3 regions of the Duganella sp. GW822-FHT06D06 genome follow, and region 1 is predicted to be linked to each of the others. Evidence: predicted binding sites of a transcription regulator. Region 1 holds the regulator's gene; each other region holds the start of a gene.
The links. The regulator LexA, encoded in region 1, represses DNA repair genes until DNA is damaged. The targets are predictions, from matches to a motif close to ACTGTATNNNNATACAGT.

Region 1 (4,257 bases):
TAGCGAGCGCGCTTGATTGCGGTGTCAACTTGACGCTGGTAGTGCGCCTTGGTACCGGTCAGACGTGCTGGCATGATTTTGCCGTTTTCCTGGACGAAGTCTTTCAGGGTGTCGACGTCTTTGTAGTCAACTTGTTCTACGTTTGCGGCGGTGAAGCGGCAGAATTTCTTACGCTTGAACAAAGGATTCTGTTGCTTGCGCTTTTCTTTCAGCTTGAGCTTGTTTTTGTCGAACTTTTTACCGAATGCCATTTTAGGCTCCTGTATCTAAATTGAGCTGTCTGGGACAGCACTAAAATCAATGATGTGAAACACCAGGCTTTTGCTATTGCGATTCTTCTTGTTCAGGAAACCGGTGAACTGATACATGCCTGCCAGTGGCGCCTGACTGAAGCGGCCTGAAATCTCGCCCGCGGCAACCGCGGAAATTTCAAACTCGCTCAATCGGGCGATGCCTGCTTCGACTTGCTGCGAGCGGTGCTGGAGTACAGCACTGACGATCGGCATGCCGGCCGGGGTATAGCGCAAGGCGTCCCGTTCGGCGATCAAAGCAATAAACTGGAGCTGATTCAGCTCGGTTCCCGGGAACAATTAGGCCGCAGGAGCAGCAGCGACTGCTGGGGCTTCGGTGCGATGCGATTTCGCTGCATCTTCACGTTGTACCGACTTCATCATCGGCGAAGGAGCGGTTTCCGCTTTCTTCATCTTGACGGTCAGGTGACGCAGCACGGCATCATTGAATTTGAAGGCGGTTTCCAGCTCGACCAGGGTCTCGTTGTCGCATTCGATGTTCAGGCAGATGTAGTGTGCTTTAGCCAGTTTCTGGATCGAGTAAGCCATCTGACGACGGCCCCAATCTTCAACACGGTGCACGGCGCCGCCGCGGGTGGTGACCGAGGCTTTGTAACGCTCGATCATGGCGGGCACTTGCTCGCTCTGGTCCGGATGGACGATAAATACTATTTCATAGTGACGCATGCAAACTCCCTTAAGGACTGTGAATATAGCCCACCCTGGCGTCAAGACAGGTGTGGGAAGAGGTAAGCCCGCGACTATAGCAGCTTTGCCGCCAAAAGACCAGCCCCTGACCGGGGTCAAGTCTGACATTCGGACACGAGCTCTGCCGTAGCATTTATTACGGCAGAGCTCGTGTCCGAATGTCAGACTTGACCCCGGCATGAAATTATTTCGTGCTAAGCAACAAATTCCCTTGCATTTCGCTTCACACTGTACAAAAATACAGACTGTCTATATACACAGGCCTAAAGCACTCTATGATCAAGCTCACCGCAAGACAGGAACAAATTCTCAATCTGATCAAGGATGCCATCGAAAACACCGGCTTCCCGCCGACCCGCGCCGAAATCGCCAACGAACTGGGCTTCAAGTCCGCCAACGCGGCCGAGGAGCATTTGCAGGCGCTGGCGCGCAAGGGCGCGATCGAGATCGCCGCCGGCACGTCGCGCGGCATCCGCCTGCTGGGCGTGCACGCCGAACCGGCCGCTTCCAAGGTGCCGCTGTCGCTGATGATGTCGCTGCCGCTGATCGGCCGCGTGGCCGCCGGCTCGCCCATGCTGGCGCAGGAAAACCTGGAGACCAGCTACAGCGTCGATCCGGCCATGTTCTCTTCCCGCCCCGACTACCTGCTGAAGGTGCGCGGCGAATCGATGCGCGACGCCGGCATCATGGATGGCGATCTGCTGGCAGTGAAAAAGGTGGACAGCGCCAAGAACGGCCAGATCGTCGTGGCCCGCATCGGCAACGACGTCACCGTCAAGCGCTACCGCAAGACCGGCTCGCTCGTCGAACTGCTGCCGGAAAACCCGGACTTCAAGATCATCAAGGTCGATCCCGAAGCCGACGAGTTCGCGCTGGAAGGCCTGGCGGTCGGCCTGATGCGCAGCTGGCACTAAGGATTACCCCGGCGGCGCTGGCGGCGGGGTAATCCCCCCCCCAGGCGCCTAGCGCTTGCCCGCCGTCTCCGGCTGGCGCGACAGGTCGCGCGCGCTCAAGGCGATGTCGCCGCGCCGGCCTCCCCATGCAGCCTGCGCCAGCGTGACCGCGTCCGCCTGGCGTTTGGCCTCGTCGGCCACCCGCACGAACACCTCGCTCATCAAGGTCTGCGCGGCGTCCATTTCATCATCGGTCATCAGGTCGGCCAGGTCGGGCGGGATGCTCTTGCCGACCGGGAGCGCGGCATTGTAGTTCGCAAGGAAGCGGTCGTAGCAGCTGCGCCACGCGGCCAGCGCCTGCGTCACCGCAGCACCGCCGGCCAGGGCCGGGCGCATCGGCATATTGGGAGCCTGGCAGTTGAAGCGGGCCAGCGCGATGTCGGCGCCGTCGTAGCGGCTGGTGTAGTACTCGATCTCGGCCTGCCGCGCCAGACGGCGGGCCTGCTCGTCGGCGCAGGCGCTACTCGACAGCACGGTCAAGGCTAGTACCCATGCTGCTTTCATAACGCCTCCTCCCGCTTAGCAAAATTGAAAGCTTAGATTATCACAACTCGGCGCGATGCTCAGCAAGCTTCCAGTGCGCAGCTGAAATCGTCCAACAGATCGTCGGTATCCTCGATGCCGACCGACACCCGTATCAGCGATTCCGCGATGCCCATCGACGCCCGGCGTTCCGCGCCCATCTCGAAGAAGATGGTGTGCGCCACCGGGATGATCAAGGTGCGCGTGTCGCCCAGGTTGGAGGCCGGAATCGCCAGCTTCAGGCGGTTCAGGAAGTCGAAGCAGTCGATGCCGTCCTTCAGCTCAAAGCTCAGCAGCGAGCCGCAGCTGCGGAACAGTTCGCTGGAGATGGCGTGCTGCGGGTGCGACGCCAGGCCCGGGTAGTAGACCGCGGCCACGCGCTCGTCCGCCTCCAGCAGCCTGGCCAGCGCCAGCGCATTGGCGCTGGTGCGCTCCATGCGCAGCGCCAGCGTCTCGGCGCCGACGGCGATGTGGTGCGCCGCTTCCGGCGCCAGCGAGGCGCCGAAGTCGCGCAAGCCCTTGGCGCGGATCTGCGCCAGCCCCCATTGCAGCGGCGCGGCCTTCTTGTAGTTCTCGTAGATATTCGGGAAGCGGGTCCAGTCGTAGGCGCCGGTGTCGGTCAGGCTGCCGCCCAGCGCGTTGCCGTGGCCGCCGATCGACTTGGTCAGCGCGTTGACCACCAGCCCGGCGCCGACCGACTTCGGACGGAACAGATAAGGCGTGGTCATCGTGTTGTCGACGATGTAGAGGATGCCGCGCTGCCGGCACAGCTCGCCGATGCGTTTGAGGTCGGCCACTTGCGTGCGCGGATTGGCGATGGTCTCGACGAACACCACGCGGGTCTGCGCGGTGATGGCGGCGGCCACGTTGGCGACGTCGGTGGCGTCGACGAACGACACCGCCAAGCCCTGCGCCATGGTGGTCTGCCACAGGCTGTTGGTGTTACCGAACAGGAAAGCCGACGACACCACATGGTCGCCCGCGCGCAGCAGCGACTGGAACACGGCGCCGATCGCGCCCATGCCGGTGGCGAAGCAGATCGTGCCGACGCCCTGCTCCATCTGGTTGACCTTGTCCTCCAGCGCGGAGATGGTCGGGTTGCCCTGGCGGCCGTAGCGGAAGCCCGGCTCCTTGCCCTGGAACACAGACGCCAGCTGGCGCGCGTCGGCGTAGCCGAAGGCGACCGATGTGTGGATGGGCTTGTGCAGCGAACCGTGCTCGATGCCCTTCTGGCGATCGTTGTGCAGGATGGTGGTGGTGAAGCCGTAGTTTTTCTTGTCGTTCATGTTCAAGCAGTCAAAAAAAAAGCCCGGTGCGGACTCATCCGCACCGGGCGCGACATCAGCCTTCGGCGGTCGCGAGATTCAGATTCAGTTGCGAGCGTCCGGCATCCTCGGGGCCGGCGGCCTTGGGATGGTGACGCGCGTATTCCAGCTTGTCCAGGTAGTCCTTGGAGATGTCGCCGGTGACGTAGACGCCGTCGAAGCACGATGCCTCGAAGTTCTTCAGCGCCGGGTTGACGTCGGAGATGGCGCGCTTCAACGCGTCGATATCCTGGTACACCAGGTGGTCGGCGGTGATCTCGCGGCAGACTTCCTCGGTGCTGCGGCCGTAGGCGATCAGCTCGTCGCGGGTAGGCATGTCGATGCCGTACACGTTGGGGAAGATCACCGGTGGCGCCGCCGAAGCGAAGATCACCTTCTTGGCGCCGGCTTCGCGCGCCATCTGCACGATCTCGCGGCTGGTGGTGCCGCGCACGATGGAGTCGTCCACCAGCAACACGA
Region 2 (4,257 bases), on a different contig from region 1:
GATGGCGCGCCCAATCAATTCCACAACCTCGTCGCTAGCGGCGACCAATGGGATGTCAGAATACCGGCCTTGTACCTTGACCCAGTCGTCGCGAGTTCCAATGCCAAGCCGACCCGCATATTGGGAGAACGATTGGTGGAGGATGCCAATCACAACAACCTTGCCAGATGTCCGGGCTGCGGCTTCCGCAAGCTCTTGGAAGAAATAGACGTCGTCCCCCAGGCCTAGCGCGGAGGCTTCGAGGAACTTGCCCATTTCATCGATGATGATGAGGACGCCGTCGTTCTTTTTGGACTCGGCAGCTTCGCAGATATCGGAGATGAGCGACGATGGATTTGTCTTGCGCCCATCGTGGCTAAATCCCTGCGCATGGCGAAGGCCTTTTGCGAGCTCAGACACGACGCTCGCTCGTTTGCCAACGATAGGAATGGTCAGCCAACCCTTGCGATGCGGCAGGGCCTGATCAAATGAAGGGATGTCATCCAGCTTCAACACTTCGCGGGCCTTCTCGCGCAAAGGCTTGTCTGAACCAAGCGCGCTTGCGAATGCAACCGCTAGCGACGACTTGCCGCCGCCGAAAGGTCCTGTCCATGTGAAGGCGCGCTGATTGCTCTCGAGCAGTTGCTTGGTCATGCTGCTTAAAACGCCTGTGGCCGTTCCGTGGCAGATGTATCCGTTCAATGCATCGGGGCGGCCGAGATCGATGTCGATGCGTATCGAGCGTTGGTAGTGACGGGATACATGCACGATGTCCGAGAGTTTGATGATTGGCTCGTTAGGCATAAGCTCTCTCGATCATGAGTTCGCTGAGGTTTTCAGTTTTGTTGATGTCCCGGTGAACTTGCCTCAGGCCCGCAGTGTCGGTCCAAGTAAGCGCGCCATTGGTGAGGTCATGGAGTGAGAGAAGACGCTCCGCGATTGAGTCCTCATCGAGTTTGAAGACGCGGCCGGGGGAGCCTTCGCCAAATGCGATCGCTTCAAAAGCAAGCGAGCTAAGCCCGGGCGCGGCCGTCTCCCAAAAGTCCAAGAGGGCATATGCGAACATTCCATCATGCAGCGTGGCCTTGGGGCCGCGTCGGAAGGCGAAGTGACCTTTCCGCTCCTCGAATATCAGCCCCAATTCGCCAAGCATAGGTTCGGCATAGTCCTCAGGCGAGCCACCTATGGACCGGGGAGCATAGCCGCGCAAGCACGTTTCGATATCGCGTGACAGGGTGGCCGGCGAGAGCTTGCGATTGGCGTCCAAGCTTCGGGCATATTCCGCCAATGGGACTTCGAGGTCCTCACGCGAGAAGGTTGGAGTGGTCACATGGTTGAAAAGCCACTTCCAAGTGGTCGCCCGATTGCCTTTCCCCGCGAGCCACCAATGCGCATACCAAGCGGTGGTCGGGTTTTCAGAATAGGGATCTAAGCCGCCGTCTTTCAAAATTGAGTTGGCTGCGTCGGTGACCCTGTAAGCGCCACTCGGGGCGCCTTCTTCAGTCATCACGTTGCAGGCCAAAGCCCAATGGCGAATTGATGCGACCATGTTTTTTCCGACACCGAAGTCGGCGATCGCATTGTCGTCGGTGAACGTTGATTTTAGAATGATGCCTTGCGACTTCGCTTGGTCGAAGGCTTTTTTAAGCCACATTTGACGAAGCGGGAAAGTCTCGTGCCCTGAGAAGTGCGCCGTAACGCCTTCGGATACTGTATTTTTCTTCATGGTTTCAATTATAACTGGAGACATCCGCCAGTGGCTCAGTTTCGCCCTTTGGTGGACTTAATAAACTGGAGACTCTCGCCAGTGGGCTGTCGCGATGGCAAATATGATGTGCAGACGTCTGCACAAATCTCATGATTTGCCACGACCCAAGGGCATGCAGAACAGTCTGTTGTGTTCCAAGTGCAATATTGGCCTTGTATCGATACTGTGTAAATATACAGTATTGTGGAGTTTTCGTGAAATTCTCTGTGGTATTGGCCATGGGCATTGCTCTTCGGTTCGGATCGACAAGAGCCGCGCGAGGGGCCTCGGCGCCACAGTGATTGACCGCCGACTTATTATTCAGTCTTGAATGTGAGTGCGAGGCCCAATCGGCACCATCGGTTTGTCTTGCCCAAGAAGTGGCGTTCTATTTCAAGATGCTGTTAGCTGTGAACGCTGATTAATCCCGCGATGCCGCGAACGACCGTGTCCGCCACAGAATCCGAATTGACTCATGGCCGCAAGCTCATTGACGTTCGGTGTGAAGGACTCTGGCAAGCCATGCATGCGCACTTGTATGCATTGAGTGCACGGAACGTTTGAATCGCCACGAGTTCACTAGACGCTCGCGAGCCGTTCAAAATGCTCGCCACGGCGCCTCGGTACTCGGTGAATGGATGCAGTGCAACTTGCTCAGTGTGATCCCGTTTTTTATTCGGCTGAGTGCATTACTGGTGCCGAGGAAGGGCGAATGCAACAAATCGAGAGATTTTCCAAATGAGAAATATTTTACAATAAGGAAAATATTGCAGCAGTGAAAGGTGGCGTCAGTGACAGATAAGCATGCGTACGACACGAATAAGGATGTGCGTGATTTCACGAAATGGGTATCGAAGCACGCGGCCACGCTGCCCATCAGCTTGAACTACCGGTCTTCGTGGGCCGTACCCGGCGGCCTGCATCGGGAGGTGATCGGCCTGCCGGGCGCGCTTGCGAACTATGTCTGGACGAGCGAAGGAAACACTACTGGGGATTGGGCCGGGACGGCCAGGCTGTTGTCGCAATTTCGTCTCGACTTAAATGCCGCCATCACCGCCAAGGATGACGACGCCGCCTTTAATGTCTGCGCGGCGATCATTGTGTGGGGTGGCGACCGCAATCCGCTGGTTGGCGCAATGCCTTTTCTGCGTGAGCTCGCCCGCAAAAAACAGTTGGTCGCCTATCTCGCCAGCACCCGTAAGGACTTTAAACTCGATACCGCCACGCTGGCGGGCGAGCTGAGCGTGCTCAAGATGAACTCCATGCTGACCAAGGTACACGCGCTGGCATCCGGCGACGGCTTGCCGATTTACGATTCGCGCGTGGCGGCAGCAATCGCCGCGCTGGTGGAAATGTGGCGCCGCACCGCTAACGAGAGCGCCGGGGCATTGCCCGATTTGCTGTCCTTCCCTGCCACCCTGGGCACGCGTACTGTGCGCCATTTGTACGACAACGCCATGACGCCCGGCTTGCTGAACTACGGCAAACCCAGCGAGGCGCGCACGGCGCGCCGCTGGAGCGAAGCCAAAATCCGTCTTGGCTGGCTGATGCAGGGCATCCTCGCCCTGGAGCCGAAGATGTTCGCCGACGCCGCTGCCACGGACATCGAGCGCATGCGTGCATTGGAAGCCAGTCTGTTCATGGTCGGCTACGACGTGGGCTGCCTGCAGCCATTGCCGTGATCGCGGTCTCCCTCATTATCGAAAGCCGAGCTTGAGCCTTCAGTCCCCATCCGCGCCACACATCCCTGGCGCCATTTTTCCTTACTTCACCCAACTTGATCCCGAATTGAGCCGCGATCCGGCCGGCCGCGATCCGCTTGGCCTGCTGCCGGTATGGAGCACGATCGGCCGCGAACTGGTGCCGAACCTGGCTTCGCCGGTACAGCAGGCAAACGGCGTGCGCGCCGTGCTGCTGATTCACTGGATCAGGGAGCGGCCGCGTTTCCAGGCGCTGCTGACGAACGCCCCCCGCCAGCGCGGCTTCATCCGCCTGATGGAAGGCCTGATCGAATACTGGCTCAAGCAGTCCGAGCGCACTATTTGCTACGGTAGCCAGGCGCTGCTCGGCCGAGGCGAAGATTTCACCGTCTCCGCCCGCAGCGGCAAGACCGTCGCCAACGGCCTGCATCAGTACTACCGTGGCAGTTGCGAACGCGCTGGCTTGTTCGATGACGACTGGATCGTCGATGCCAAGCTAGGCGGCCTGTTCGAGCGCAGCTGGAACGAAGCGGCGACAAACGCCCTGGCGCAGGCGCTGGAACCCTACCTGGAGCGTGGGCAGTTGCTGGTCAGGGAAGTCGCTTGCCACAAGAACATCAAGGCGGCGCTTGAAAGCGTCTTCCAGGACCATGCCATCCGGGAGTATCTGCGCTGCATACTGGGGGAGGACAAGTATCGCGCGCTGGCACAGACCTTCGCCGAGCTTCGCAGCCGCGACCTCCCGTTGCACAAACGCACCCAGTTGCTGACCTCGCAAGCGCTGTCGCGCCAGATCGACGATATGCACCGCTGCGAACCCTTCCTGCTGGT
Region 3 (4,257 bases), on a different contig from region 1:
GTCCGCCAGATTCGACGAAAAATTGGTGTTGGCGAATTCGCCCTCGCTGGCGCCCAGGCCGGTGAAGTCGAAACGCAGCACGGCGAAGCCATGCTCGGTCAGCGCCTGCGCGATGCGGCTGGCGGCAAACACGTCCTTGCCGCAGGTGAAGCAATGGGCAAACAGGGCGTAGGCCCGGATGGCGCCGTCCGGCACATCCAGCCGGGATGCCAGCTTCTGGCCGTCGGCGCCGAGGAATTCCTGTCGTTGTGATCGCATGCGCTGTCCCGTTGATGTTGCCAGACGCTATTTAACCAAACAAACCGTGCAGATACCAGCGCGCCGACTGCTCGCCCTCGTGGCCGGTGCGTTCGCGGTACAGCCAGTAGTGGGCGTAGTCGTCGCCCTCGGCCATGAAATAGTCGCGGGTTTGCATGGCGCCCCACCAGCCGGCCTCGATGCGCTCGCCGGTCGACATGATCTTCAGCGGCGAGCCGTAGAACGGCCGGTGGTCGCGCATCAGCAAGGGGATCGGCTTGGCCAGCAGCCAGGCCGGACGCGGCAGGCCGGGCATGTCCGGCGGCAGCTGGGCGCGGGCGTCGGCGGGACGGATTTTTTCCTGCACGCTGACCCAGGCGTTGGCCTGCTCGGGGCGGTAGTCGGCACGCGGCGCCGCTTGCAGCACGTTGTCCGGCCCCAGCCGCGCGGTCAGCAGTTCCAGCAGGCGCTGCCAGTCCTCCTTGCTGCCGCCCGGCTCGGGGAACAATGAATCGCTGGGCGGCGCCATCGCCTGCACCTGCGGCGCTTCCAGGCACAGGCCGATCACCGGCGCATCCAGCACCTGCTTGGCCAGCCGCTCCTTGAGCAGGCGCACCAGATGCTCGTCGCGCCAGGTCGGCTCGGCCAGCACGATGTCGATCACCGTCGGCGGACCGGCCACCTTGCCGCGCTCATGCTCGAGCAGCAGCCGGATGCGCTCGACCGCGAACTGGCGCGCGCTGAGCCAGCCGGTGAGCTGCTGCAACAAACGGCGCGCGCCGAACAGCAACGCTTCGGCGTTTTCCACGCGGTCGAACAATTCCAGCTTGGCGCTGAAGCTGGCCGGCGCTTCCAGCCAGCTATGCATCTCGGCGCGCTCGCCGTAGGCATCGTCCAGCATGTCCAGCAAGGCCCGGCCGCAGCGGCGCTGCAAACCGGGGCGCGGTAGGCGGCGCATCTCGCCCAGCGTCAAGCACCCTATGCCTTCCAACCAGCTCAGGTAGGGCCGAGCCGGAGGCAGCAGGCTGCCGGGCAAGCGGTCCATGCGCCGCACTAACGCGTCCATCGTCAAGGCCCGCCCGGCGTGGCTGCGGGCCAGCAGCCAGGCGCCGCGCGCGGTGGGGGCGCAGCTGAGCGTGGCCGTGAAACCAAGCGCCTCCATGCTGGCCGCCACCTGCCGGCACAGCGCGCGGATGCCGCCGAACAGGCGCAGGCTGGCGCCGACGTCGAGCAGCAGCGTGGCCTCCTCCGCCTGCGCCAGCTGCGGCGTAAATTGCAGCAGCGCCATCGCCACCGCCTGTTGCGCGCCCACCTCGCGCTGCGGCGCGCGCTGCTGGAACTGCGACTGCGGCGCCAGCATCAGCGCGCCGCCGCGCCGCATGCCCACGGCTACGCCGGCCTGCCGCGCCAGCGCCGACATGGCCACTACCCGCTCCTGCTCCAGCACCACGGTGCAACCGTCAGCCGACCAGCGCGGGCAGAATACTTCGAGCGGGAGCCGTGGCAGGTGTAGTCCGATCCAGAGGCGCATGGCGTTGTAAGAGCGATGGGGTTAAGGGCAAAAATAATGGGGTGTCGCGCTGCGGTCCTCGTCGTTTGACAAAGCCGATGTTGATGCCGCCCGGCGCCGTGTGCAGCGACAGCCGCAGCGGCGCCGGCGAGGCATCCTGCGCGGCCGCCAAAGGCCGCAGCATGCAGAACAGCGTGTCCCCGCTTTGCGCCGCCAGATGCAGGCGGCGCAGCGTTTCGCCGCGCGCATGGTTTTGCCACAGCAGCAGCGCGCCGCAACAGCCGCTGCGCAGCACTTGTTCGGCGGCCCACAAGGCGTCGCCGCTCTTGGCGCCGCTGCGTATCCAGATCAGCTGCGACGGCTCCAGCCCCAGGGCCGCCAGCGCCAGCGCTTGCGGCGCATGCGGCGGTTGCAGCAGCACGATGGGCCGCTTGCCCAGGCCCAGCAAAGCCGGCCGCAACAGGCGCAGCTCGCCAATGCCGTGTTGCTGCACCAGCAGGTCGGTCAACACGCCCAGCGGCCAGCCGCCGCCCGGCAGCTGGGCCGACAAGGCGGCAAAACCGGTGTCGACGCAGCGGGTGGCGCTGTGCGCCAGTTGCGACGCCAGCCATAACGCTGGATGGACGGCTTCGGGCGCAAGCGGGGCGGAATGGGTGGCGGATCGGTTCATGATGTGGAACGGATTTTACCGCAAATACTGTATAAATACACAGTACTATTTGTTGGCGTTTTTGGCAAGGCCAATCTGTATCGTGCGGCTCATGCTGTACCATGTGGCTCAGGCAACTCAACAAGGACATCCTTTGCAAACCATCCAATTGGTCGGCGCCATCCTGTTCGGACTGGCGCTGCTGCACACCTTCGCAGCCAAATCCTTCGAGGTGCTGTCGCACCGCCACCCGCGCCACGCGGGCCTGTTCCATCTGTTGGGCGAAGTGGAAGTGGTGTTCGGCTTCTGGGCCTTTATCCTGATTATCGCAATGGCGCTGCTGAGCGGCGGCGGCGCCGCCATCCAATACGCCGAGTCGCGCCAGTACACCGAGCCGTTGTTCGTGTTCACCGTGATGGTGGTGGCGGCCTCGCGGCCGGTGCTCGACATCATGGAGCGCATGCTGCTGGTGCTGGCCAAGCTGCTGCCGATGCGCGCCGAACTGGCGCTGGTGTGGTTCGGCCTGGCGCTGGTGCCGCTGACCGGTTCGCTGATCACCGAGCCGGCCGCGATGACCCTGGCCGCGCTGATGCTGGCGCCGCTGATTTTCCGCGACGGCATGCCGGAGTGGCTGAAGTATGGCGCGCTGGGCGTGTTGTTCGTCAACGTCTCGATCGGCGGCACGCTGACCGCCTACGCCGCGCCGCCGGTGTTGATGGTGGCCAGCACCTGGCAATGGGACAGCGCTTTCATGGCCACGCATTTCGGCTGGAAGGCGGCCATCGCGGTGATGATCAACGCGACCGTGATCACCTTCGTGCTGCGCAAGCATTTGCGCGCGCCGGCCGCGCCGCCGGCTGACGTCGTGGCGGCGCCGGCGGTGCCGTTGACGGTCACCGCGATCCACCTGGTGTTCCTGGCGGCGGTGGTGGTGTTGGGCCATCACCCGGTGCTGTTCCTCGGCATCTTCATGCTGTTCCTGGGATTCACGCAGGCTTACCAGCGTTACCAGAATCCGCTGATCATCAAGGAAGGCTTGCTGGTTGGCTTCTTCCTGGCCGGGCTGGTGGTGTTGGGCGGCATGCAGCAATGGTGGTTGCAGCCCATCGTCGAGAGTTTGCCGCCGGTGGCGCTGTTCTTCAGTGCGCTGGGCCTGACGGCGATTACCGACAATGCCGCGCTGACCTATCTCGGTTCGCTGATCCAGGGGATTTCGGCCGAGTCGCAATACATGCTGGTGGCCGGCGCGGTGGCCGGCGGCGGCCTGACGGTGATCGCCAACGCGCCGAATCCGGCCGGCGTATCGCTGCTGCGGCGCGGCTTCCAGGACGAATCGATAGGCGCTATCGGCCTGCTGGCCGGCGCGCTGGCGCCGACGGCGGTGGCTGCGCTGGCTTTTCTGCTGTAGCCACTTCGACCTGGAATTTCAATCCAAGCGCGCGCATGACTTTCAGAATGGTCGCGAAGCTTGGATTGCCATCGGCGGAAAGGGCTTTGTATAAGCTTTCGCGGCCCATTCCCGTTTCGTTGGCAAGTTGCGTCATGCCGTATGCTCGGGCGATATTGCCCAGCGCCTTGGCAATGAACGCCACGTCATCTCCCGCCTCTTCAAGACAAACCTCGAAGTAGAGGGCCATGTCTTCTTTAGTCTGAAAATATTCGGCACTATCCCATTTTTTCAACTCAAGCATCGCGATAACCTCCTGCACCATGTCAATTCATGTGCGCTGGTGACGTGAGAAAAATTCTAACATCATTTTGCTGGCATCCGGTCCGGCCTTGGCGTTGAAGGCCAGCGCCGGATCGCCGCCGCTCCAGGCGTGCTCGAGGTCGGCGATCTGGGCGACGCGCAGCAGCAGTT

Region 2: a site for LexA is predicted at 1,910-1,927, ahead of AC1RMD_RS10270 (DUF4007 family protein). Genes of this name have one in related genera too.
Region 3: a site for LexA is predicted at 2,444-2,461, ahead of imuA (translesion DNA synthesis-associated protein ImuA). Genes of this name have one in related genera too.

Annotation. Positions count from the first base shown of each region.
Region 1 covers NZ_JBXALQ010000028.1:18,097-22,353, reverse strand. The annotation lists gene rpsR (30S ribosomal protein S18) at 1-251, opposite strand, end outside; gene priB (primosomal replication protein N) at 267-572, opposite strand; gene rpsF (30S ribosomal protein S6) at 591-977, opposite strand; gene lexA (transcriptional repressor LexA) at 1,274-1,912, shown strand; gene AC1RMD_RS29885 (hypothetical protein) at 1,961-2,455, opposite strand; gene AC1RMD_RS29880 (cystathionine gamma-synthase family protein) at 2,515-3,759, opposite strand; gene purF (amidophosphoribosyltransferase) at 3,815-4,257, opposite strand, start outside.
Region 2 covers NZ_JBXALQ010000004.1:382,304-386,560, reverse strand. The annotation lists gene AC1RMD_RS10275 (ATP-binding protein) at 1-783, opposite strand, end outside; gene AC1RMD_RS10270 (DUF4007 family protein) at 776-1,705, opposite strand; gene AC1RMD_RS10265 (hypothetical protein) at 2,518-3,408, shown strand; gene AC1RMD_RS10260 (hypothetical protein) at 3,440-4,257, shown strand, end outside.
Region 3 covers NZ_JBXALQ010000017.1:103,500-107,756, forward strand. The annotation lists gene AC1RMD_RS25165 (alpha/beta hydrolase family protein) at 1-258, opposite strand, end outside; gene AC1RMD_RS25170 (Y-family DNA polymerase) at 290-1,768, opposite strand; gene imuA (translesion DNA synthesis-associated protein ImuA) at 1,698-2,417, opposite strand; gene AC1RMD_RS25180 (putative Na+/H+ antiporter) at 2,551-3,804, shown strand; gene AC1RMD_RS25185 (addiction module antidote protein) at 3,740-4,093, opposite strand; gene AC1RMD_RS25190 (extracellular catalytic domain type 1 short-chain-length polyhydroxyalkanoate depolymerase) at 4,115-4,257, opposite strand, start outside.